One region of the Streptomyces sp. NPDC057307 genome, then DNA from elsewhere that is predicted to be linked to it. Evidence: riboswitches for the same ligand, from Rfam matches in the RefSeq annotation. Region 1 holds a riboswitch; each other region holds the start of a gene.
The links. Region 1 has a riboswitch for cobalamin ahead of ACFUN8_RS27750 (ABC transporter substrate-binding protein). Riboswitches for the same ligand answer to the same signal wherever they lie in the genome.

Region 2: linked by a shared signal. The riboswitch ahead of ACFUN8_RS26285 (ribonucleoside-diphosphate reductase subunit alpha) and the one ahead of ACFUN8_RS27750 (ABC transporter substrate-binding protein) in region 1 are both predicted to bind cobalamin.
Region 3: linked by a shared signal. The riboswitch ahead of metE (5-methyltetrahydropteroyltriglutamate--homocysteine S-methyltransferase) and the one ahead of ACFUN8_RS27750 (ABC transporter substrate-binding protein) in region 1 are both predicted to bind cobalamin.

The regions. Positions count from the first base shown of each region.
Region 1 is NZ_JBHUZM010000105.1:4,659-11,959, reverse strand. Features, by position in the region: gene ACFUN8_RS27775 (nicotinate phosphoribosyltransferase) at 1-1,157, opposite strand, end outside; gene clpS (ATP-dependent Clp protease adapter ClpS) at 1,322-1,627, shown strand; gene ACFUN8_RS27765 (DUF2017 domain-containing protein) at 1,627-2,214, shown strand; gene ACFUN8_RS27760 (amino acid permease) at 2,480-3,958, shown strand; gene ACFUN8_RS27755 (Mov34/MPN/PAD-1 family protein) at 4,076-4,489, shown strand; cobalamin riboswitch at 4,478-4,624, shown strand; gene ACFUN8_RS27750 (ABC transporter substrate-binding protein) at 4,665-5,651, shown strand; gene ACFUN8_RS27745 (FecCD family ABC transporter permease) at 5,662-6,714, shown strand; gene ACFUN8_RS27740 (ABC transporter ATP-binding protein) at 6,711-7,301, shown strand, end outside.
Region 2 is NZ_JBHUZM010000094.1:2,688-9,988, reverse strand. Features, by position in the region: gene ACFUN8_RS26290 (ribonucleotide-diphosphate reductase subunit beta) at 184-1,209, opposite strand; gene ACFUN8_RS26285 (ribonucleoside-diphosphate reductase subunit alpha) at 1,209-3,632, opposite strand; cobalamin riboswitch at 3,780-3,911, opposite strand; gene ACFUN8_RS26280 (GNAT family N-acetyltransferase) at 3,990-4,514, opposite strand; gene ACFUN8_RS26275 (YbdD/YjiX family protein) at 4,831-5,034, opposite strand; gene ACFUN8_RS26270 (carbon starvation CstA family protein) at 5,043-7,244, opposite strand.
Region 3 is NZ_JBHUZM010000009.1:87,616-94,916, reverse strand. Features, by position in the region: gene ACFUN8_RS06090 (MFS transporter) at 1-319, opposite strand, end outside; gene ACFUN8_RS06085 (GNAT family N-acetyltransferase) at 569-1,036, opposite strand; gene metF (methylenetetrahydrofolate reductase [NAD(P)H]) at 1,033-1,959, opposite strand; cobalamin riboswitch at 2,101-2,322, shown strand; gene metE (5-methyltetrahydropteroyltriglutamate--homocysteine S-methyltransferase) at 2,482-4,806, shown strand; gene ACFUN8_RS06070 (enolase C-terminal domain-like protein) at 4,848-6,185, opposite strand; gene ACFUN8_RS06065 (hypothetical protein) at 6,239-6,397, opposite strand; gene ACFUN8_RS06060 (5-dehydro-4-deoxyglucarate dehydratase) at 6,457-7,301, opposite strand, start outside.

The DNA.
Region 1 (7,301 bases):
TCGGCCTCCGCGTACCCCTCGGCGTCCACCCGCCGCGCCGCCCACTTGCGGCCGCCGATCGACGTCTTGCCGCCGAGCGACTTCTTCGCCACCGCGTGCAACGGCGCCTTCGGATCGGCGGAGTGGGCACGGGCGACCAGTTTGTACACCATCGAGCAGGTGGGGTGCCCGCTGCCGGTGACCAGCTGGGTGCCGACCCCGTACGCGTCCACGGGCGCCGCGGCCAGCGAGGCGATCGCGTACTCGTCCAGGTCGGAGGTGACCACGATCCGGGTGTTCACCGCGCCCAGCTCGTCCAGCTGCTGGCGCACCCGGTGCGCGACGAGCAGCAGGTCGCCGGAGTCGATGCGCACGGCGCCCAGCTCGGGCCCGGCGACCTCCACGGCGGTACGGACCGCCTCGGCCACGTCGTAGGTGTCCACGAGCAGCGTCGTACCGCTGCCGAGCGCGTCGACCTGCGCCTGGAACGCGTCCCGCTCGTTGTCGTGCAGCAGCGTGAAGGCGTGCGCGCTGGTGCCCACCGTCGGGATGTCGTAGCGGAACCCGGCCGCCAGGTCGGACGTGGTGTCGAAGCCGCCCACGTACGCGGCGCGCGAGGCGGCGACGGCGGCCAGTTCGTGGGTGCGGCGCGCGCCCATCTCGATCAGCGGGCGTCCGCCGGCCGCGGCCGACATCCGGGACGCGGCGGCGGCGATCGCCGAGTCGTGGTTGAGGATCGACAGGATCACGGTCTCCAGCAGCACGCATTCGGCGAAGGAGCCCTCGACGCGCAGGATCGGCGATCCGGGGAAGTACATCTCGCCCTCGCGGTAACCCCAGATGTCGCCGCTGAAGCGGTAGTCGGCGAGCCAGTCGAGCGTCGGCCCGTCGACGATCCCCCGCTCGCGCAGGAAGTCGATGACGTCCTCGTCGAAGTGGAAGTTCTCGACGGCGTCCAGGACACGGCCGGTGCCCGCGACGACTCCGTAGCGCCGTCCCTCGGGCAGGCGCCGGGTGAAGACCTCGAAGACGGAACGGCGCTCGGCCGTCCCCGCCCGAAGTGCCGCCCGGAGCATCGTCAACTCGTACTGGTCGGTGAAGAGCGCGGTCGACGGAACGCCGAGCCGGCGTCCGCCCTCATCCTTCGCCAGGCCCTTCTCAAGGTCCGCAGAGTTCATGCCGACGATGCTACAGGAGATCTCGTCAGACTGACGAGATCTAACGGGCGCTCAGACCGCCGTTTGTGCGACAGGCCCCACCTGGTGGCAGCATGGGGCTGTGAGGCTGTGCATCCCGGGGCGCACCCCGGGGCCCCCGGCGGAGAAGAAGGTCGTCCCGAACCGTGAGTGTTGCCCCGACAGAGATCGAACTTCCCGAGTCGGCCGAGGAGACGTTCACCGTCCCGGATCCTGACGTGCCGTGGATGACGATCGTCCACAACGACCCGGTCAACCTCATGAGTTATGTGTCGTACGTCTTCCAGACGTACTTCGGCTACTCCAAGGACAAGGCGCACAAGCTGATGCTCGACGTCCACCACAAGGGCCGCGCCATCGTCTCCAGCGGCAGCCGCGAGGAGATGGAACGCGACGTGCAGGCGATGCACGGATACGGCCTGTGGGCCACGCTCTCCCAGGACCGCAACTGATGGCCGGGCAGTTCGAGGCGATCCCCGGCGGTGGCGCCGCCGTCGCGCTCGACGAGGTCGAGATCTCCATCCTGCGCTCCCTCGCCGTACAACTCCTGGAGCTGATCGGCCCCGGCGAGGAACCGGCCAAGGGCGAGGACCCCCTCGCCGCGCTCTTCGCGGAGGGCCCCAGCAAGCCGCCGTCCGACCCCGCGCTCGCCCGGCTCTTCCCGGACGCGTACGGCTTCGGCGACGAGACCGACGACGAACTGCGGGAGTACGCCTCCGAGTTCAGGCGCTTCACCGAGAACGACCTGCGGACCCGTAAGCGCGAGGACGGAATCGCGCTCGTCCGCACACTGGACGCGCTCTCCGCCGCCGGCGAGGGCGGAGCTGTACTGAAGCTGGCGCCCGACGACTGCCGGCACTGGCTCGGCGCGCTCAACGACCTGCGGCTGACGATCGGCAACAGGCTGGACGTCTCCGACGAGGACGACGGCGAGGGCCTGTACCGGCTGCCGGACTCCGACCCGCGCAAGCCGATGGTGATGGCGTACCTGTGGCTCGGGGCGCTCCAGGAGTCGCTCGTCGAGACGATGATGCCCTGACGGTCCGCCGACCACGTGCGGGAGGCCGTCACCGGGCCTCCACGGCGCCCTCACCTCATCTTCGGACGGACATCTTCCGTTTCCTCAATTGCGGCTCAACTCCGCATAACGATCAGGTCTCCGCCCCCGCATGCTTTGCGATTCGGGGTGTGATTCGTCCGCTTCTTCCTGTGGGCCGCGCCACAGCGGCCTCCGCGGATCGCCGCCCCGCCCGTGGTAAATCTTCACGACCACCGGCACAGGCAGGGAGAAAGGGCGCATCACCATGACCTCCCCACAGGTCGACAACACCTCGGAAAGCCCCTCCGGAAAGACCTCGGAGGAGGGCTACGAACGCGGACTCGGTAGCCGCCAGGTCCAGATGATCGCGATCGGCGGCGCCATCGGCGTCGGCCTGTTCATGGGCGCCGGCGCGAACATCGCCAAGGCCGGGCCGAGCATCATCCTGATGTACGCCCTCGCCGGCGTGGTGATCTTCTTCATCATGCGGGCACTCGGCGAACTGCTGCTCTACCGGCCGGTCTCCGGCTCCTTCGCGGAGTACGCCCGCGAGTTCCTCGGCCCGTTCTTCGGATACGTGACCGGCTGGACGTACTGGCTCATGTGGATCGTGACCGGCATGGCCGAACTCACGGCGGCCGCGATCTACATCCACTTCTGGTTCCCCGCGATCCCGCAGTGGGTCAGCGCCCTGGTCTTCCTCGTGGTGCTCTTCGGCGTCAACCTGATCTCCGTCAAGATCTTCGGCGAGGTCGAGTTCTGGTTCTCGATGGTCAAGGTCACCGCCATCATCGGCATGATCGTCATCGGCCTCGGCGTCCTGACCCTCGGCTTCTCTGACGCGGGCGAGACCGCAACCACCGGCAACCTCTGGCAGCACGGCGGCATCTTCCCCAACGGCATCGGCTCCAGCCTGATGACCCTCCAGGGCGTGATGTTCGCCTACCTCGCCGTCGAACTCGTGGGCGTCACCGCCGGCGAGTCCGAGAATCCGGAGAAGACGCTCCCCAAGGCGATCAACACGCTGCCGTGGCGCATCATCGTCTTCTACGTCGGCGCGCTCACCGTCATCCTCGCCGTCGTGAAGTGGACCGAATTCAGCGAGGGCGAGAGCCCGTTCGTGCACGCCTTCGCCAAGATCGGCATCCCGCTCGGCGCCGGAATCGTCAACTTCGTCGTGCTGACGGCGGCCCTGTCGTCCTGCAACTCCGGCATGTACTCCACCGGCCGGATGCTGCGCGACCTCTCCGCCAACAACGAGGCGCCGAAGGTCCTGGGCAAGCTCAACTCCCGCCGCACACCGGCGTTCGGCATCGCCGCGTCCGTCGCGCTGATGGGCATCGGCGTCGTCCTCAACTACATCGTCCCCGAGAAGGCGTTCCTGTACGTCACCTCGGTCGCCACCGCCGCCGGTATCTGGACCTGGATGATGATCCTCGTCAGCCACATCAAGTACCGCTCCGCCGTGGTCGCCGGGCGGCTGCCCGCGTCCTCGTTCCCGGCGCCGGGCGGCTCGGCGCTGAGCTGGGTGGCGCTGGTGTTCCTGTCGTTCGTGACCTGTCTGATCGCGTACGACTCCGAGGCCCGGGTGTCGCTGTACGTCGGCGCGATCTGGGCGGTGTGCCTGGCCGGCGGCTGGGCGCTGCTCAAGCGCCGCAACCCGGAACTCGCGGCGACCGGTGCACGGGACCGGCGTGATCCGGAGGGCCCGCACGAGCCGGAGTACGCGAAGGTCTCCGACTGACGCCGGGTACTTACGGCGGCACGCTTCACCGGCCGTCCCGCACGCCGTCTCACGCACTGTCTCACCAGGTGGTCTCCGCATCTCAGACGCGGAGGCCACCTGCTTATCCTTCACCTCATGCTGACCATCACCCAGGCGCTGTACGACCAGATCGTCGCCCACGCGCGCGCGGACCATCCGGACGAGGCGTGCGGCATGGTCGCGGGCCCGGAGGGCAGCGACCGGCCCGAGCGTTTCATCCCGATGCTCAACGCGGCCCGCTCACCCACGTTCTACGAGTTCGACTCGGCGGACCTGCTCAAGCTCTACCGGGACCTGGACGACCGGGACGAGGAACCGGTGATCGTCTACCACTCGCACACGGCGACCGAGGCGTACCCCTCCCGCACGGACATCACCTACGCCAACGAGCCCGGTGCCCACTACGTCCTGGTCTCCACCGCCGACACCGACGACGCGGGCCCGTTCCAGTTCCGCTCGTACCGCATCGTGGACGGCGAGGTCACGGAGGAACAGGTCGAGGTCGTCTGACACACTGGCGCCGAACCCGGGCGGCAGGACCCAGGAAGCCGGTGTGAATCCGGCACGGTCCCGCCACTGTGACCAGGGCCTTCGCGCGAGCGGGGCCCCGGAAGCCAGGAACTGACCTGTCGCCCTTCTCCCACCATGCCAGGGGACGCGGAAATCCCCCGGAGGAGGCCCAGTCATGTCCTCGCGGCGCCACGCCCTCATACCGGCGGTCCTGCTTCCGCTGCTGCTCCCGCTCGCCGCCTGCTCAGCCGACGCGGACCCCGTCCGCGAGGCCGGAGCCCCGGCCGACGGATTCCCGTACACCGTCACCAACTGCGGTGTGAAGACCACCTTCGAGGCACCCCCGAAGCGCGTGGTCACCATGAACCAGCACGTCACCGAGATCATGATCGAGCTGGGACTCACCAAGTCCCTCATCGGCACCGCCTGGCTGGACGACCAGGTCCTGCCCGCCTACGACAAGGCGTACAAGAGCGTCCCGGTCGTCGCCAAGGAGTACCCCTCCAAGGAGAAACTCCTCTCCGTCAACCCCGACTTCGTCTACGGCGGCTACGCCAGCGCCTTCGCCGCCAAGGACGGCCGCACCCGCGACGACCTCAAGGGCGCCGGCATCGACACCCGGCTCAACCTGGAGAACTGCGCCAAGGGCAAGACCTCCATGGACGACGTCTTCCGCGAGGTCACGGAGGTCGGCCGCACCTTCGGCGTCGCCGACCGCGCCGCGAAGTGGACCGCCGAGGCAGGCACCACCCTCGAAACCACCGCCGCCGGTCTCGAAGACGTCAAGCCCGTCCCGGTCTTCGTCTACGACAGCGGCGACAAGACCGCGTTCACCGCCGGCGGCAAGGGCATCGGCAACGACATGATCGAGCGGGCCGGCGGGCGCAACGTCTTCGCCGACCTCGACAAGTCCTTCGGCGACGCCACCTGGGAGCAGGTCGTGGCGCGCCGGCCCGAGGCGATCGTCATCTACGACTACGGCTCCACCACCGTCGCGCAGAAGAAGAAGCGGCTGCTGGAGGACCCCGTCCTGAAGGACGTCCCGGCGATCAGGAACAAGCGCTTCGCCGTCCTGCCGCTCTCCGACGCCGTGCTCGGCGTCCGTGCCCCGGCCGCCGTCCAGCGGCTCGCGGACCAACTCCATCCGGAGGCGGGCGAGTAGGCGCGCCGCGATGAGCTGTCGGACCCCGCCCGCCCGGCGGCGGCTGCGGCACGCCCTCGTCCTCGGCGGTCTCACCGCCGCCCTCGTCTGCGCCGTCGTCGCCGGGCTCGCGCTCGGCTCGGTCCGCATCCCGCCCGGTGAGGTCGTCACGATCCTCACCGGCGGCGCGGAGCCCAGCCCCTTCCGCACGATCGTCCTGGACGTACGGCTGCCGCGCGTGCTGCTCGGCGCGGTCGTCGGCGCCGGGCTGGCCGTCGTCGGCACGGTCCTCCAGGCCCTCGTACGCAACCGGCTGGCCGACCCGTTCCTGCTCGGGATCTCCTCGGGGGCGTCCACCGGCGCCGTACTCGTCCTGGTCTTCGGCATCGGCGGTGGCATCGGCGGCGGGATCACCACCACCGTCGCCATGCCGGCCGCCGCCTTCGCCGGCTCGCTGTTCGCGATGGCCGTCGTCTACGCGCTCGCCCGGCGCGGCGGCACGATGACCGGCGGCCGGCTCGTGCTGGCCGGGGTGACCGTCTCGTACATCCTGTCCGCGCTCACCACCCTGATCCTGGTGGTCTCCGCCCGGCCCGAGCACTTCCAGGAGGCGCTGTTCTGGTCGCTCGGCGGCCTCGGCAGCGCCCGCTGGGGCTCGCTCGTCGTCCCGGCCGTCGTCCTCGTCGCCGGGACCGCCGTCCTCATGGCGCTCGCCCGGCCGCTGGACCTGCTGCTGGTGGGGGAGGAGGGCGCGACCGTACTGGGGCTGGACACCGCGCGCTTCCGCGCCGCCGTGTTCGTCCTCGCCTCGCTGGTCACCGGGGTGATGGTGGCCGCGAGCGGCGCCATCGGCTTCGTCGGGCTGCTCGTACCGCACGCCGCGCGGATGGTGGTCGGGGCGTCGCACCGGCCGCTGCTGCCGGTCGCCGCGCTCGGCGGGGCGGTCGTGCTCGTCGTCGCGGACCTCGCCGCCCGAACCGTCGCCGCGCCGCAGGACATCCCCGTGGGCGTCCTCACCGCGCTCATCGGCGGCCCGTTCTTCCTGTGGCTGATGCGCCGCCGCCCCGAAGGAGCCCCGGTATGAGCCACGGTACGAGCTTCGGTACGACCGCCGGTACGGGCCCGCGTACGGCGGCCTTGCGCGTCGAGGGGCTGTCGTACGGCGTCGGCGACGGCCGGCACCTCGTCGACGCCGTCGACCTGACCGCCGCCCCCGGCGAGACCGTCGGCCTCGTCGGCCCCAACGGCAGCGGCAAGACCACCCTGCTGCGCTGCGTGTACGGCACCCTGCGCCCCACCCACGGCCGGGCGCTGCTGGACGGCGACGACCTGCACACCATGACGGCCAAGGCGCGCGCCCGGCGCGTGGCCACCGTCCCGCAGGACGGACAGACCGACTTCGAACTGACCGTCCGCGAGGTCGTCGCCATGGGCCGCTCCCCGCACCGGCGCTTCTGGGAGGCGGACACGGCGGCCGACACCGCACTGGCCGACGCCGCCCTGGCGCGCGTCGGTATCGCCCCGCTCGCGGAGCGCGCCTTCCCGTCCCTCTCCGGCGGTGAACGCCAGCGCGCCCTTGTCGCCCGCGCCCTGGTCCAACGGCCCGCGCTGTTCGTCCTGGACGAGCCGACCAACCATCTGGACATCCGTCACCAGCTCCAAGTGCTCTCT
Region 2 (7,301 bases), on a different contig from region 1:
CAGCCGCGCGCTGTGGCCGTCGCTCTCGCGGACGACCGTGGGGTCGTCCGTCAGGCGGACAGGGCCGGGACGTCCGCCTCGGTCCATTCGCGGAGTTGAAGACCCTCGTGAGAGAACATGGGGGCATCGTGCCCGAGCCCCGTGGGGCGTTCCACGGGGCTCGGGCGCTCGGGCGCGGTTCTCCTAGAAGTCGTCGTCGAAGCCGACCGTGCCCTCCACCGCCACCTGGTACGCCGACGGGCGGCGCTCGAAGAAGTTCGTCAGCTCCTGGACGCCTTGCAGCTCCAGATACGAGAACGGGTTCTCGGAGCCGTACACCGGCGCGAAGCCCAGGCGCTGGAGGCGCTGGTCGGCGACGCACTGGAGGTACTCGCGCATCGACTCCGTGTTCATGCCCGGCAGGCCCTCGCCGCACAGGTCGCGGCCGAACTGGAGCTCCGCCTCGACCGCCTCCTTCAGCATGTCGGTGACCTGCTGCCGGAGTTCGTCGTCGAAGAGTTCCGGCTCCTCCTTACGGACGGTGTCCACGACCTCGAAGGCGAAGTTCATGTGCATCGTCTCGTCGCGGAACACCCAGTTGGTGCCGGTGGCGAGCCCGTGCAGCAGGCCGCGCGAGCGGAACCAGTAGACGTACGCGAACGCTCCGTAGAAGAACAGGCCCTCGATGCAGGCCGCGAAGCAGATCAGGTTCAGCAGGAAGCGGCGCCGGTCCGACTTGGACTCCAGGCGGTCGATCTTCTCGACCGAGTCCATCCACTTGAAGCAGAACTGCGCCTTCTCGCGGATCGACGGGATCTCCTCGACCGCGTCGAACGCCGCCGCGCGGTCCGCCGGGTCCGGGAGGTAGGTGTCGAGCAGCGTCAAGTAGAACTGGACGTGCACGGCCTCCTCGAAGAGCTGGCGGGAGAGGTAGAGCCGCGCCTCGGGGGAGTTGATGTGCTTGTAGAGCGTCAGCACCAGGTTGTTCGAGACGATCGAGTCGCCCGTCGCGAAGAACGCGACCAGCCGGCCGATCATGTGCTGCTCGCCCGGGGAGAGCTTGGCGAGGTCCGTGACGTCGGAGTGGAGGTCGACCTCCTCCACCGTCCAGGTGTTCTTGATCGCGTCGCGGTAGCGCTCGTAGAAGTCCGGGTAGCGCATGGGACGCAGGGTCAGTTCGAAGCCCGGGTCGAGCAGGTTCTTCTCTACGGCAGGGGTGGTGGAACTCATTACTGGCAGGCCTCGCAGGACTCGGGGTTTTCCAGGGAGCAGGCGATCGTGTCCGCGTCCGGCGCCGTCTGAAGCGGTACGGACGGGGCGGGTACGGACGGGGTCGCCGACTTCGCCGCGCGGGCGATCCGTGTCGCGGGGCGCGACCGCAGGTAGTACGTGGTCTTGAGCCCCTTCTTCCAGGCGTACGCGTACATCGAGCTGAGCTTCCCGATGGTCGGCGTCTCCAGGAACAGGTTCAGCGACTGGCTCTGGTCGAGGAACGGCGTGCGTGCCGCCGCCATGTCGATCAGGCCGCGCTGCGGGATCTCCCACGCCGTGCGGTACAGCTCGCGGACGTCGGCCGGGATCCAACTGAAGCCCGCCACCGAGCCGTTGGACTCGCGCAGCGCCTCACGGGACTGCGCGTCCCACACGCCGAGGCGCTTCAGCTCCGCCACCAGATAGGCGTTGACCTGAAGGAACTCACCCGACAGCGTCTCGCGCTTGAAGAGGTTGGAGACCTGCGGCTCGATGCACTCGTACACCCCGGCGATCGACGCGATGGTCGCCGTCGGCGCGATGGCGAGCAGCAGCGAGTTGCGCATACCGGTCTTCGCGACCCTCGCGCGCAACGCGTCCCACCGCTCGGGCCAGTTGAGCGCCACGTCGTAGTGGTCCGGGTGCAGCACGCCGCGCGCGGCGCGCGTCCGCGACCAGGCCGGCAGCGGGCCCTCGCGCTCGGCGAGGTCGCAGGACGCCTCGTACGCGGCGAGCATGATCCGCTCGGCGATACGGGTGGAGAGCGCGGCGGCCTCGGCGGAGTCGAACGGCAGCCCCTTCTTGAAGAAGACGTCCTGGAGGCCCATCACGCCCAGGCCCACGGGGCGCCACTTGGCGTTGGAGCGGCCGGCCTGCTCGGTCGGGTAGAAGTTGATGTCCACGACCCGGTCGAGGAAGGTCACGGCGGTGCGGACGCTCTCGTCCAGCCGCTCCCAGTCCAGCTCGCCCGAGTCTGTGACGAACGCGCCGATGTTGACCGAGCCGAGGTTGCAGACGGCCGTCTCGCCGTCGTCCGTGACCTCCAGGATCTCGGTGCAGAGGTTCGAGGAGTGCACGACGGTGCCGGGCTCGGCGGTCTGGTTCGCCGTACGGTTCGACGCGTCCTTGAAGGTCATCCAGCCGTTGCCGGTCTGCGCGAGGGTGCGCATCATCCGGCCGTACAGCTCACGCGCAGGGATGGTCCGGCGGGCCTTGCCCGCCGCCTCGGCCGCGCGGTACGCCGCGTCGAAGTCGTCGCCCCACAGGTCGACCAGCTCGGGCACGTCGGAGGGCGAGAACAGCGACCAGTCGCCGTCCGTGTCGACCCGGCGCATGAACTCGTCGGGGATCCAGTGCGCGAGGTTCAGATTGTGCGTACGGCGGGCCTCCTCGCCGGTGTTGTCGCGCAGCTCCAGGAACTCCTCGATGTCCGCGTGCCACGTCTCCAGGTAGACGCAGGCCGCGCCCTTGCGCCGGCCGCCCTGGTTGACGGCAGCGACGGAGGAGTCGAGCGTCCGCAGGAACGGCACGATGCCGTTGGAGTGCCCGTTCGTCCCCCGGATCAGCGAACCGCGGGCGCGGATACGGGAGTACGAGAGGCCGATGCCGCCCGCGTGCTTCGAGAGGCGGGCCACTTGGTGGTAGCGGTCGTAGATCGAGTCCAGCTCGTCCAGCGGGGAGTCCAGCAGGTAGCAGGACGACATCTGGGGGTGCCGGGTGCCGGAGTTGAAGAGCGTGGGGGAGGAGGGGAGGTAGTCGAGCCGGCTCATCAGGCCGTACAGCGCGGCGACCTCGTCCACGGCGGCCGGGGAGTCGTCCTTGGCCAGGCCGGACGCGACGCGCAGCATGAAGTACTGCGGCGTCTCGATGACCTCGCGGGTGATCGGGTGCCGGAGCAGATAGCGGCTGAAGAGGGTACGCAGGCCGAAGTAGCCGAAACGGTCGTCGGCGACGGGGTCGATCAGCGCGTCGAGGCGGGCGGCGTGGCGCGTGACGAACGCGGCCGTACGGTCGGCGATCAGGCCCTCCGCGTGGCCGACGGCGACCGAGGAGGAGAACGAGAGGGCGCCCTGGCCGGCGGCCTCGTCCGCGATGGTGCGGGTGAGGAGGCGGGCGGCGAGCCGGGAGTAGGCGGGGTCCTCGGAGATGAGCCCGGCGGCGGCCTCGGTGGCGAGTTCACGCAACTCGGCCTCGTCCGACGCGGCGTTACGGCCCCGGAGCGCGGCCGCGGCGACCTTGCCGGGGTCCGTGTCGGTCAGGTCGGCGGTGAGGTCCGTGAGGAGCCGCAGAAGGCTCGTCCCGGGCCCGTCGGCCGGCCTGTCGACAGACCTGTCGGCCGGAACGGCCGTACCCGGTCCCCGCTCGGAGATCGCTGAAGCCGGATCGGCTGGCGCGATGGTCACGTGGTGCTCTCCCTCGCTCGGCTCTGGGCCACGGGGGAGGGGCACGGCGGCGCACGCCCGCGTACGCCGGCCCGGGAGCGGGCAGCGCGCGGTGCGGCGTCCACCGGCCCAACCTCGAGGCCCGGACGTCTCGGCATCCGGATCGGTCGAGCCGGATGCGCCGTCGGCAGGTGCTCGGACTCGCGGGCGCGCAAAGCGCACCACAGCACACCGTTGCGGGACAGTTCCGGATTTCCACCGGATTCTCCTGCGGCGACAACAGACTTGAGCATACATGTGGGGCCCGTTGGGAGCAGCACCCCCCACATGTTGTGTCGCGGGTGTTTCGGCTTGCGCCGGAATCAGCCCCGAAACGCCTTAGATTTCCAGGCTGTACGTAAGCAGGGACAGCCCCGGGATGGGCGACCAGTCGCGCTCCGGGGTCCGTACGAAGCCCATCCGCTCGTAGATCCGATGGGCCCCCAGCATCGATTTCTGGGTGGACAGCCGCACCCGTACGCACCCCTCGGTGGCCCGCGCGCGCTCCACACACGCCCGTACGAGCGCCCCGCCGACACCCCGGCCCCGGGCGGCCGGCGCGACGGCCAGCATGCGGAACTCGGCCTCCCCGTCCCCGGCCAGATCGGCCCACGCGGACGGCCCGGAGACATGGGCCACCCCACCGAGCACACCCCCGTCCGCGTCGACGGCCACGAGCACCTCGGCCCCGGCGGCCCGCGCGGCGACGTCCCGCAGAGTGGCCAGATAGGGGTCGTCCTCCCCGAAGTCCAGCAGCCCGTCGTCCAGATAGGCCCGCGCGGTTATCTCCCCGAGCACGTCGTACTCGCCGGGCTCGGCCGCTCTGATGGTGAAGTCGGCCTCCGGCCGTGTCGTCTGATCCATCCATGCAGTGTGCGACACGGCTATGGCGGTGCGTTGTCCGAGGGCGCCGCTACCGTTGAGCGCGACATGAGGAGGGTCCAGCAGCGTGGCCACTACTGACCGGGTCCATGTGGAAACGGCCGACTTCGACGAGTTGTACCGGATTCTGAGCGGCGCGGCCGAGCGTGCCCGCACCGTGCCGTTCGGCAGGACGGTCGCTCTGCCCGAACCGGTGGGGATCACGCTGGAGACCGAGCAGCTCAAGGACTGGGTGCGCTGGCCCCTCTCACGGCGAAGGGCCGCCGCTCCCCGCAGGGAACGGCGGCCCTTCGGCGGCTCAGCAGCAGCGGAATCCTTCCCTCGGGTCCGCCTCCCTCGCGTCCATCCGGTCGCGTTCGAACGTGCGGCGGGTCTTGATCTCCGCCGTCGGGTCGCAGGCGCGGGTGTGGGCCACGTAGTGGTCGTACGCCGACTCGCCCGTCAACTCACGTACGTACCAACGGATCCGGCCCACCGCGTGCCGTACCTTCGCCGCTGAGATCGCCGACGTCATGACGGACCCGCCCCGGCCCTCGTCGATGCCTCGGCCGCCACCAGCTCCGCCTTCTCCTCCTTCGTCGGGATCAGGCCCGCCGGTGCGACCAGTTCCGACTTCACATACGGCGTCTCCGACAGCTTCACGCTCGAAGGGTGGCGGATCGCCTTGTAGCAGACCCGTGCCGCGTCGGCGATGACCACGAGGATCAGGATCGCGAAGACCGCCGAAAGGACGCCGTCCACCGTCGAGTTGGTGACGACCGTGTGCATGTCGTCCATCGTCTTCGCCGGCGGGATCACCTCGCCCTTGTCGATGCCCGCCTGGTAGACGTCGCGCTGGGTGAAGAAGCCGACCCTCGGGTCGTCGGAGAAGATCTTCTGCCAGCTCGCGGTGAGGGTGACCGCCGCGTCCCAGGCGAGCGGAACTCCCGTCACCCAGGCCCATTTCAGCCGCCCCGACTTCACCAGCAGCGTCGTGCACACGGCGAGCGCCACCGCCGCCAGGAGCTGGTTCGCGATGCCGAACAGCGGGAAGAGCTGGTTGATGCCGCCCAGCGGGTCGTGCACGCCGACCCAGAGGAAGTAGCCCCACGCGCCGACGACCACGGCGCTGGCGAACCAGACGCCCGGCTTCCAACTGACCTGGCGCATCGGCTTGTAGACGTTGCCGAGCATGTCCTGGAGCATGAAGCGCCCGACACGCGTCCCCGCGTCCACCGTCGTGAGGATGAACAGCGCCTCGAACATGATGGCGAAGTGGTACCAGAACGCCTTCATCCCCGCGCCGCCGACGACGGACGAGAAGATGTCCGACATACCGAGCGCGAAGGTCGGCGCGCCGCCCGTACGGGACAGCAGGCTCGCCTCCTCGACGTCCTTCGCCGCCTGGGCGAGCTGGTCCGGCGAGATGGTGAAACCGAGGTTGGCGACCGCCTGCGAGGCGGACTCGACCGTGCCGCCGATGACTCCGGCGGGGGAGTTGACCGCGAAGTACAGCCCCGGGTCGATGATGCACGCCGTGATCATCGCCATGATCGCGACGAACGACTCGGTGAGCATCGCGCCGTACCCGATCATCCGGATCTGGGTCTCCTTCTGGACCATCTTCGGCGTGGTGCCCGAGGAGACCAGTGCGTGGAAACCGGACAGCGCGCCGCACGCGATCGTGATGAAGACGAACGGGAACATCGAACCGGCGAAGACCGGACCGTCACCCCGGCTCGCGAACTCCGTGACCGCGTCCATCTTCATCGTCGGCAGCGCGACGACGACACCGACCGCCAGCAGCGCGATCGTGCCGACCTTCATGAAGGTCGACAGATAGTCGCGCGGCGCCAGCAGCATCCAGACCGGCAGTACGGAGGCGAGGAAGCCGTACACGATCATCCAGATGACCAGCGTGCCGGCCTCCAGCGTGAACGTGTCGGCGAGCGAGGACTCGGCGACCCAGCCGCCGGCCACGATCGCGAGCAGCAGCAGCGCCACGCCGATGAAAGAGACCTCGCTGACCTTGCCCGGCCGCAGCACCCGTAGATACACGCCCATGAAGAGCGCGATCGGGATGGTCATCGCGATGGAGAAGACACCCCACGGCGAGTCGGCCAGCGCGTTGACGATGACCAGCGCCAGCACGGCCAGCAGGATGATCATGATGAGGAAGACCGCGATGAGCGCGGCGGCGCCGCCGAACGGGCCTATCTCGTCACGGGCGATCTGGCCGAGCGAACGGCCGTCGCGGCGCGTGGAGAAGAAGAGCGTGACCATGTCCTGGACCGCGCCCGCGAAGATGACGCCCGCGACGATCCAGATCGTGCCGGGCAGATAGCCCATCTGGGCGGCCAGCACCGGCCCGACGAGCGGTCCCGCGCCCGCGACGGCCGCGAAGTGGTGCCCGAAGAGCACGCGCCGGTCGGTGGGGTGGAAGTCGACACCGTTGTCGAGGCGTTCGGCGGGTGTGGCCCGCGTCTTGTCGACCTTCAGTACGCGCCGGGCGATGAATCTGGAGTAGAAGCGGTAGGCGATCGCGTACGAACCGAGCGCCGCCGCGAGCATCCAGGCGGCGGAGATCTCCTCACCGCGCGACAGCGCGAGGACGCCCCAGCCGACCGCGCCCACCAGGGCGACGAGCGCCCAGATCGCGATCGATCTCGGCGTCGGACGCCCCGACGATCCCTGTGAGTCCTGCGTGGAACCTGGCTGTGCCGGCTCTGGCATGGCGAGTCGTCCCCTCACTGGTCACCTGCTGAAACACGCAGGAAATCTAAGGGAACG
Region 3 (7,301 bases), on a different contig from region 1:
CGAACAGCACCACGGAGCCGGACAGCCCCGCGGCCAGGACACCTATGCCTGTCAGCACGGTGCCGGCCACCGCCACGCGCCCCGACCCGAACCGGCGGATGAGCACCCCGGCCGCCAGGCCGGCCGCGATGGCACCCGTCGGGAACGCCGCGACGGCCAGGCCGTAGGCGGCGTTCCCGATGCCGAGATCCGCCTTGATCTGCGGAAAGCGCGGCAGAAGGTTGGCGAACAACGCGCCGTTGGTGAAGAAGAGCACGGCGACGGCCGTGCGCGCCTGCCGTTCTGCCAGGGCAGGCGGGCGCATTACGTCAACAGTCATGGAGGGGAGCCTACAATCAGAGCGTACGAACGTACACTCCTCCCCGTGAGCTGCCGCGGCACACCGCGACGCGACAACGGCCGCCCCAGGACCCGCAGGGGTGGACGGCGAGGAATCGGCCGTGTATCCACCGCTGTTGCGGAGCGACGTCGATGAAGCGACGCGAGGACGCGAGGGAACCACGACACTCCCGGGCGATCACGGTTCACGCGAATGATCTCCACGCCCGGGAGTTGAACCCCGAGGATTTCAGCTCAAGGTGAGGAGGACTTCGTCGATCTCGCCGTCGCGGGCCTGGGCGAAGCCCCTTCCCTGTCCGGTGACGACGAAGCCGCACTTCTCCAGTACGCGGATCGAACCCGTGTTGTCCGCCGCCGCGTGGGCGTACAACGGCCGCGTTCCGGCGAGTTCGATCAGTGCCGCGAGCGCCGCCGTGGCCGTCCCCCGGCCCCAGTGCGCCCGGTCGATCCAGTACGTGACCTCGCGTTCGTCCGGAGGCCCGTACACCGCGACATGGCCGACCACCTCCTCGTCGGCGAGCACGGTACGCATCAGCACATCCGGGCGGGCCCGGATCCTCGCCCAGTGGTCGTCGAAGTGCCCCCGGTCGTAGTGGTACTTCCTGGTGACGGCGGCCACGTGCTGCGCCGCGGGGTCGGACAGGTGCTCCCAGAAGATGTTCAAGTCGCTGTCGCGCACTTCACGGAGAGAGATCATCTCTTCGGTTGCTCCCGCCGCAGGTCGAGATTCTGGTAGATCTCCGTCGTCACCTTGGAGAAGTTCATGGTCATGAAGTGCAGACCCGGAGCCTCCTCGCCGATCAGCCGACGGCACATCTCGGTGGCGTGGTCGATCCCGAGCGCCCTGACCGCCTTGGGGTCGTCCTCGACGTCGAGCATCCGCTCGGCGAGCCCCGCCGGGAAGACCGCGGTGCTGAGGCTCGGGATGCGGCGCAGTGAGCGGATCGTGGTGACCGGCATGATCTCCGGGATGATCGGCGTCGGGCACCCGGCGGCCGCGACCCGGTCGCGGAAGCGCAGGTAGTCGTCGACGTCGAAGAACATCTGGGTGATCGCGTAGTCGGCTCCGGCGCGGCACTTGTCGACGAAGTGGCGGATGTCGCTGTCCCAGTCGGGTGAGCGCGGGTGCATCTCGGGGAAGGCGGCGACGCCGACACAGAAGTTGCCGGATTCCTTGATCAGCTCGACCAGTTCCGACGCGTACTCGACCCCCTGCGGGTGCTTCGTCCAGGAGCCGAGCGGGTCGCCGGGCGGGTCGCCGCGCAACGCGAGGATGTTGCGGACGCCTTGGTCGGCGTAGTGGCCGAGGATGTTGCGCAGCTCCGCGACGCTGTGGTCGACCGCCGTGAGGTGGGCGACCGGGGTGAGCGTCGTCTCCTGGGCGATCCGTCCGGTCATGCCGATGGTGCGGCCGCGCGTCGAACCGCCCGCGCCGTATGTCACCGAGACGAAGTCCGGTGAGAGTGCTTCCAGCCTTCGGATCGCCGTCCACAGCCCGGCTTCGGCCGCCGCGCTGCGTGGCGGCATGAACTCGAAGGAGTAGCTACGGCCCCCTGCGGCGAGGAGGTCGCGGATGGACAGGGCGTGGTCCGCCCTTGTGCTGGGAATACCGAGAGCCATGAGCGCAGGTTAATGGCTGCCACTTGCGATCCGACCGTCGTCCGATTGCTGATACCCGATACGCGATACCCGCTTCCGGCAGCACGCCGGCCCCACGTCCGGATGGTGAGCAGGGGTGTGTGGGCGCCGTCCGTCCCCCGTAGGCTGTTCAGTGCAGCTGGTTCGCTCCTGTCCGCCAGGCAGGACGTCGCAAGAGGGAACCCGGTGGGAATCCGGGACTGCCCCGCAGCGGTGAGTGGGAACGACCGCCGTCATACGCACTGGGCCCGGCCGGGTCTGGGAAGCGACGGCCAGTAGGTGTCTCGTAAGCGATACGGGACGGGCCCACGAGTCCGAAGACCTGCCCGTTGCCCGTGCGCGACCGATCGCGCGCGGTCATTCCGGTGACCTCGTGGGCGGGTCGGCGTACATATCGAGCGGCACGCGTGGCATTCGCGCGAGGCGTCCGCACGATCGGTCGTCCCTTCGCGTCCGCGTCCCGTCTCCGGGATGTTCAGGACACATCTCGCGAAGGAGAGTTCCGTGACAGCGCAGTCCGCAGCCGCGGCAGCACGGGCCACCGTGTACGGCTACCCCCGCCAGGGACAGAACCGCGAACTGAAGAAGGCCGTCGAGGGCTACTGGAAGGGCCGCGTCGACGCCGACGCCCTCCGCGGCACCGCCGCCGAGCTTCGCCGTTCGAACTGGCGGCAGCTGGCCGACGCCGGTATCCACGAAGTGCCGTCCGGTGACTTCTCGTACTACGACCATGTGCTGGACACCAGCGTCATGGTGGGCGCCGTTCCCGCGCGGCACCGTGCGGCGGTCGACGCCGACGCGCTGGAGGGGTACTTCGCGATGGCGCGCGGCACGCAGGACGTGGCGCCGCTGGAGATGACGAAGTGGTTCGACACCAACTACCACTACCTCGTACCGGAGTTGGGGCCGGACACGGACTTCGCCGCGGACTCCGCCAAGCAGGTCGCCGAGTTGAAGGAAGCCCTCGCGCTCGGTCTCACCGCCCGGCCCGTGCTCCTCGGCCCCGTCACGTATCTCCTGCTGGCCAAGCCCGCTCCGGGCGTGGCGGCGGACTTCGAGCCGTTGACGCTGCTGGACCGGCTGCTGCCGGTGTACGCGGAGGTCCTGGCCGATCTGCGTGCCGCCGGCGCCGACTGGGTGCAGCTGGACGAACCCGCGCTGGTCGAGGACCGGACGCCGGCGGAGCTGAACGCCGCCACCCGCGCCTACCGCGATCTGGGCGGTGCCACCGACCGGCCGAAGCTGCTCGTCGCCTCCTACTTCGGGCGGCTCGGCGACGCGCTTCCGGTGCTCGCCAAGGCCCCGATCGAAGGTCTGGCCCTGGACTTCACCGGATCGGGTGCCGCGAATCTCGAAAGCCTCGCGGCCGTGGGCGGGTTGACCGGCAAGCGTCTGGTCGCGGGTGTCGTCGACGGACGCAACATCTGGATCAACGACTTCGAGAAGTCCCTCGCCACTCTCGGCACGCTGCTCGGCCTCGCCGACCGGGTGGACGTCTCGGCGTCCTGCTCCCTCCTGCATGTCCCGCTCGACGCCACCGCCGAGAGCGACATCGCGCCGGAGGTCGCCCGCTGGCTGGCGTTCGCCCGCCAGAAGAGCACCGAGGTGGCGACGCTGGCCCGCGCCCTGGCCGAGGGCACCGGCGCGATCACCGCCGAACTCGCCGCCAACCGCGCCGCTCTCGACTCCCGCGCGGGCTCGGCGCTCACCCGTGACCCGGCCGTGCGCGCCCGCGTCGCGGCCGTCACCGACGCGGACGGCCGGCGTTCGCAGCCGTACGCCGAGCGCACCGTCGCCCAGCGGGCGCACCTCAACCTGCCGCTTCTGCCGACGACCACCATCGGGTCCTTCCCGCAGACCACCGAACTGCGCACCGCGCGCGCCGACTTGCGCAAGGGGCTGATCGACACCGCCGGATACGAGGAGCGGATCAAGGAAGAGATCCGCGACGTCCTCTCCTTCCAGGAGAAGACGGGAATCGACGTCCTGGTGCACGGCGAGCCCGAACGCAACGACATGGTGCAGTACTTCGCCGAGCAGCTGACCGGCTATGTCGCCACGCGGCACGGGTGGGTGCAGTCGTACGGCACGCGTTACGTACGCCCGCCGGTCCTCGCCGGAGACATCTCGCGCCCGGAGCCGATGACGGTGCGCTGGACGTCGTACGCGCAGTCACTCACCGACCGGCCGGTCAAGGGCATGCTCACCGGGCCGGTCACGATGCTCGCCTGGTCCTTCGTCCGTGACGACCAGCCGCTCGGCGACACCGCCCGCCAGGTCGCGCTCGCCCTGCGCGACGAGGTCGACGACCTTGAGGCGGCAGGCACTTCGGTGATCCAGGTCGACGAGCCCGCGCTGCGCGAAACGCTGCCGCTGCGCTCCACGGACCACGCCGACTACCTGGCCTGGGCGACCGAGTCGTTCCGCCTCACCACCGCCGGCGTCCGTCCGGAGACACAGATCCACACCCACATGTGCTACGCGGAGTTCGGCGACATCGTGCAGGCCATCGACGACCTGGACGCCGACGTCATCAGCCTCGAAGCGGCCCGCTCCCATATGCAGGTCGCGGGCGAACTCGCCGCACACGGCTACCCGCGTGAGGCGGGGCCCGGCGTCTACGACATCCACTCCCCCCGCATCCCCAGCGCCGAAGAGGCAACCGCCCTTCTCCGCAAGGGACTTGAGGCGATCCCCGCCGACCGGCTCTGGGTGAACCCGGACTGCGGGCTCAAGACCCGTGGCTGGCCGGAGACCAGGGCCTCCCTGGAGAACCTCGTCACCGCCGCCCGTGAGATCCGCGCGGAGCTGGCCGCCGACGGTTCCTGACCCGACGGGCCCGGGGGCACGCGTCGCGTGCCCCCGGGCGTTCAGCGCACCAGACAGGGGCGCTTCGCGTCGAACTTCCAGTCGGGGACCAGGTAGCGCATCCCGGCGGCGTCGTCGCGGGCGCCGAGTGCCTTCTCCCGGTAGAGGTCGTGGGCCGCGAGGAGCCGGTCCATGTCGAGCCGGACGCCCAGCCCGGGAGCGTCCGGGACGGCGATCTCGCCGTCGACGATGCGCGGCGGGGCCGTGGTGAGCCGCTCCAGGCCCTCCTGCCAGATCCAGTGGGTGTCGAGGGCGTTGTAGTCGCCGGGAGCCGCGGCCCCGCAGTGGGTCACCATGGCCAGGGAGATGTCGAAGTGGTTGTTGGAGTGGCAGCCCCAGGTCAGTCCGGCCGCGTGACAGAGCTGGGCGACGCGCACCGACCCCTGCATGGTCCAGAAGTGCGGGTCGGCGAGCGGGATGGAGACCGACTGCAGGGCCAGGGCGTGGGTCAGTTGCCGCCAGTCGGTGGCGACCATGTTGGTGGCCGTGGGGAGCCCGGTGGCGCGGCGGAACTCGGCCAGGATCTCCCGGCCCGAGTAGCCGTCCTCGGCTCCGCACGGGTCCTCCGCGTAGGCGAGCGTGTCGACCAGCGGCCGGCACAGCTCGACCGCCTCGCGCAGCGACCAGGCGCCGTTCGGGTCGAGGGTGATCCGGGCCTCGGGGAAGCGGTCCTTGAGGGCGCGTACGGCCCTGACCTCCTCGGCGCCGTCCAGGACACCGCCCTTGAGCTTGAAGTCCCGGAAGCCGTACAGCTCGTGGGTGGCCTCGGCCTGGCGCACGACGGCCTCCGGTGTCAGGGCCTCCTCGTGCCGGACGCGGTACCAGTCCTCGGCCGCGCCGGGTTCGCGTACGTACTCCAGGTCGGTCCGGTCGGGGTCACCGACGTAGAAGAGGTAGCCGAGCACGCGTACGGAGTCGCGCTGCTGTCCGTCGCCGAGGAGTGCCGCGACGGGCACGTCCAGGTGCTGTCCGAGAAGGTCGAGGAGCGCCGACTCGACGGCGGTGACGGCGTGGACCGTCGTCCGCAGGTCGAAGGTCTGCCCGCCCCTGCCTCCCGAGTCCCGGCCCGCGAACCGGTCCCCGATCTCGCGCAGGACCCGCTTGTAGTCGCCGACCTTCGCGCCGAGCACGAGGGACTCGGCGTCCCGCAGCGTCTGCGTGATCTTCTCCCCGCCGGGCACCTCGCCGAGTCCGGTGCGTCCTTCGGAGTCCTGGAGGACCACCACGTTGCGGGTGAAGTAGGGCCCGTGCGCGCCGGAGAGGTTCAGCTCCATGCTGTCCCGGCCGGCGACCGGGTAGACGGAGAGCACGGTGACGGTCGGCTGGCTGCTGATGCTCATCAGGGAAACCTTACGGACGAGGGTGTACGGGGGTGGGAGGCCGCTCGGGGACTTCAGAGGTTGAGGACGTCGGGGATCCTCTCCGGCGGAATGCCCTGGACGATGCCGACGCCGACCGCCACGAGGAGAAGGGCCGCGAAGCCGTTCAGTCGCAGCCTGGTCATGAGAAGCAGCGGGATCAGGACACTGATCCCGGCGACGACGAGAGGCATGGCGGTTCCCCTTCGAACTGTGCGTCGCACTGTGGTTCGTGACGGCGCCGGCGCGTGGCTCAGGCGCGTCGTCGTACGGCGCCGACCAGGTCCAGGCCGTCGTCGAGGAGCTTCGCCAGGTCGGCGAGGTCGGCCGGGCCGGGGTCGATGAGGGGGGCGCGTACGGGACCGACGGCCAGGCCGCGCAGCCGGGCGGCGGCCTTGACCAGCGCGACGGCGTAGCCCGGCACCCGGTCGCGCAGTTCGACGAACGGGACGTAGAAGTCGCGCAGGAGCTTGTTCACGGTCGCGTCGTCACCGTCGCGCAGCGCGGCGAAGAAGGTGTTGGCGATCTCGGGGGCGAAGGCGTGGACGGCTGAGGAGTAGGCGGGGACACCGACCGTGGCGTACGCGCGTGCCTGGATCTCGGCGGTGGCGGCGCCGTTGAAGAAGAGGAAGCCGTCGGGCGCCGCCAGGGTGAGGCGCTGGAGCCGGTCGAGGTCGCTGTGGCCGTCCTTGAGGCCGATGACGGTGGGGATGTCCGCGATCCGGCGCAGCCCCTCCGGAGTGAAGGTGACCGGCCCGCGCTGGTAGGCGATGAGCGGCAGCCGGGTGCCGTCGGCTATCCGGCGCAACTGCTCCACCAGGCCGTCCTGCGGGGCCTCGACCAGATAGTGGGGCATGACCAGCAGGGCGTCGGCGCCCGCCTGTTCCGCGATCCGGGCGAACCGCAGTGCCTGCGCCCAGCCGTAGCCGACGCCGGCGACGACGGGCAGCCGGCCGTCGGCGACCTCGACGGTGGCCGTCACGACCGCACGGTACTCATCCTCGTTCAGCCCGCTGAACTCGCCGGTTCCACAGGCGGGGAACACCGCACCCGGCGTGGAGGCCAGTTGGGCGGCCAGGTATCCCCGGTAGCCCTCCA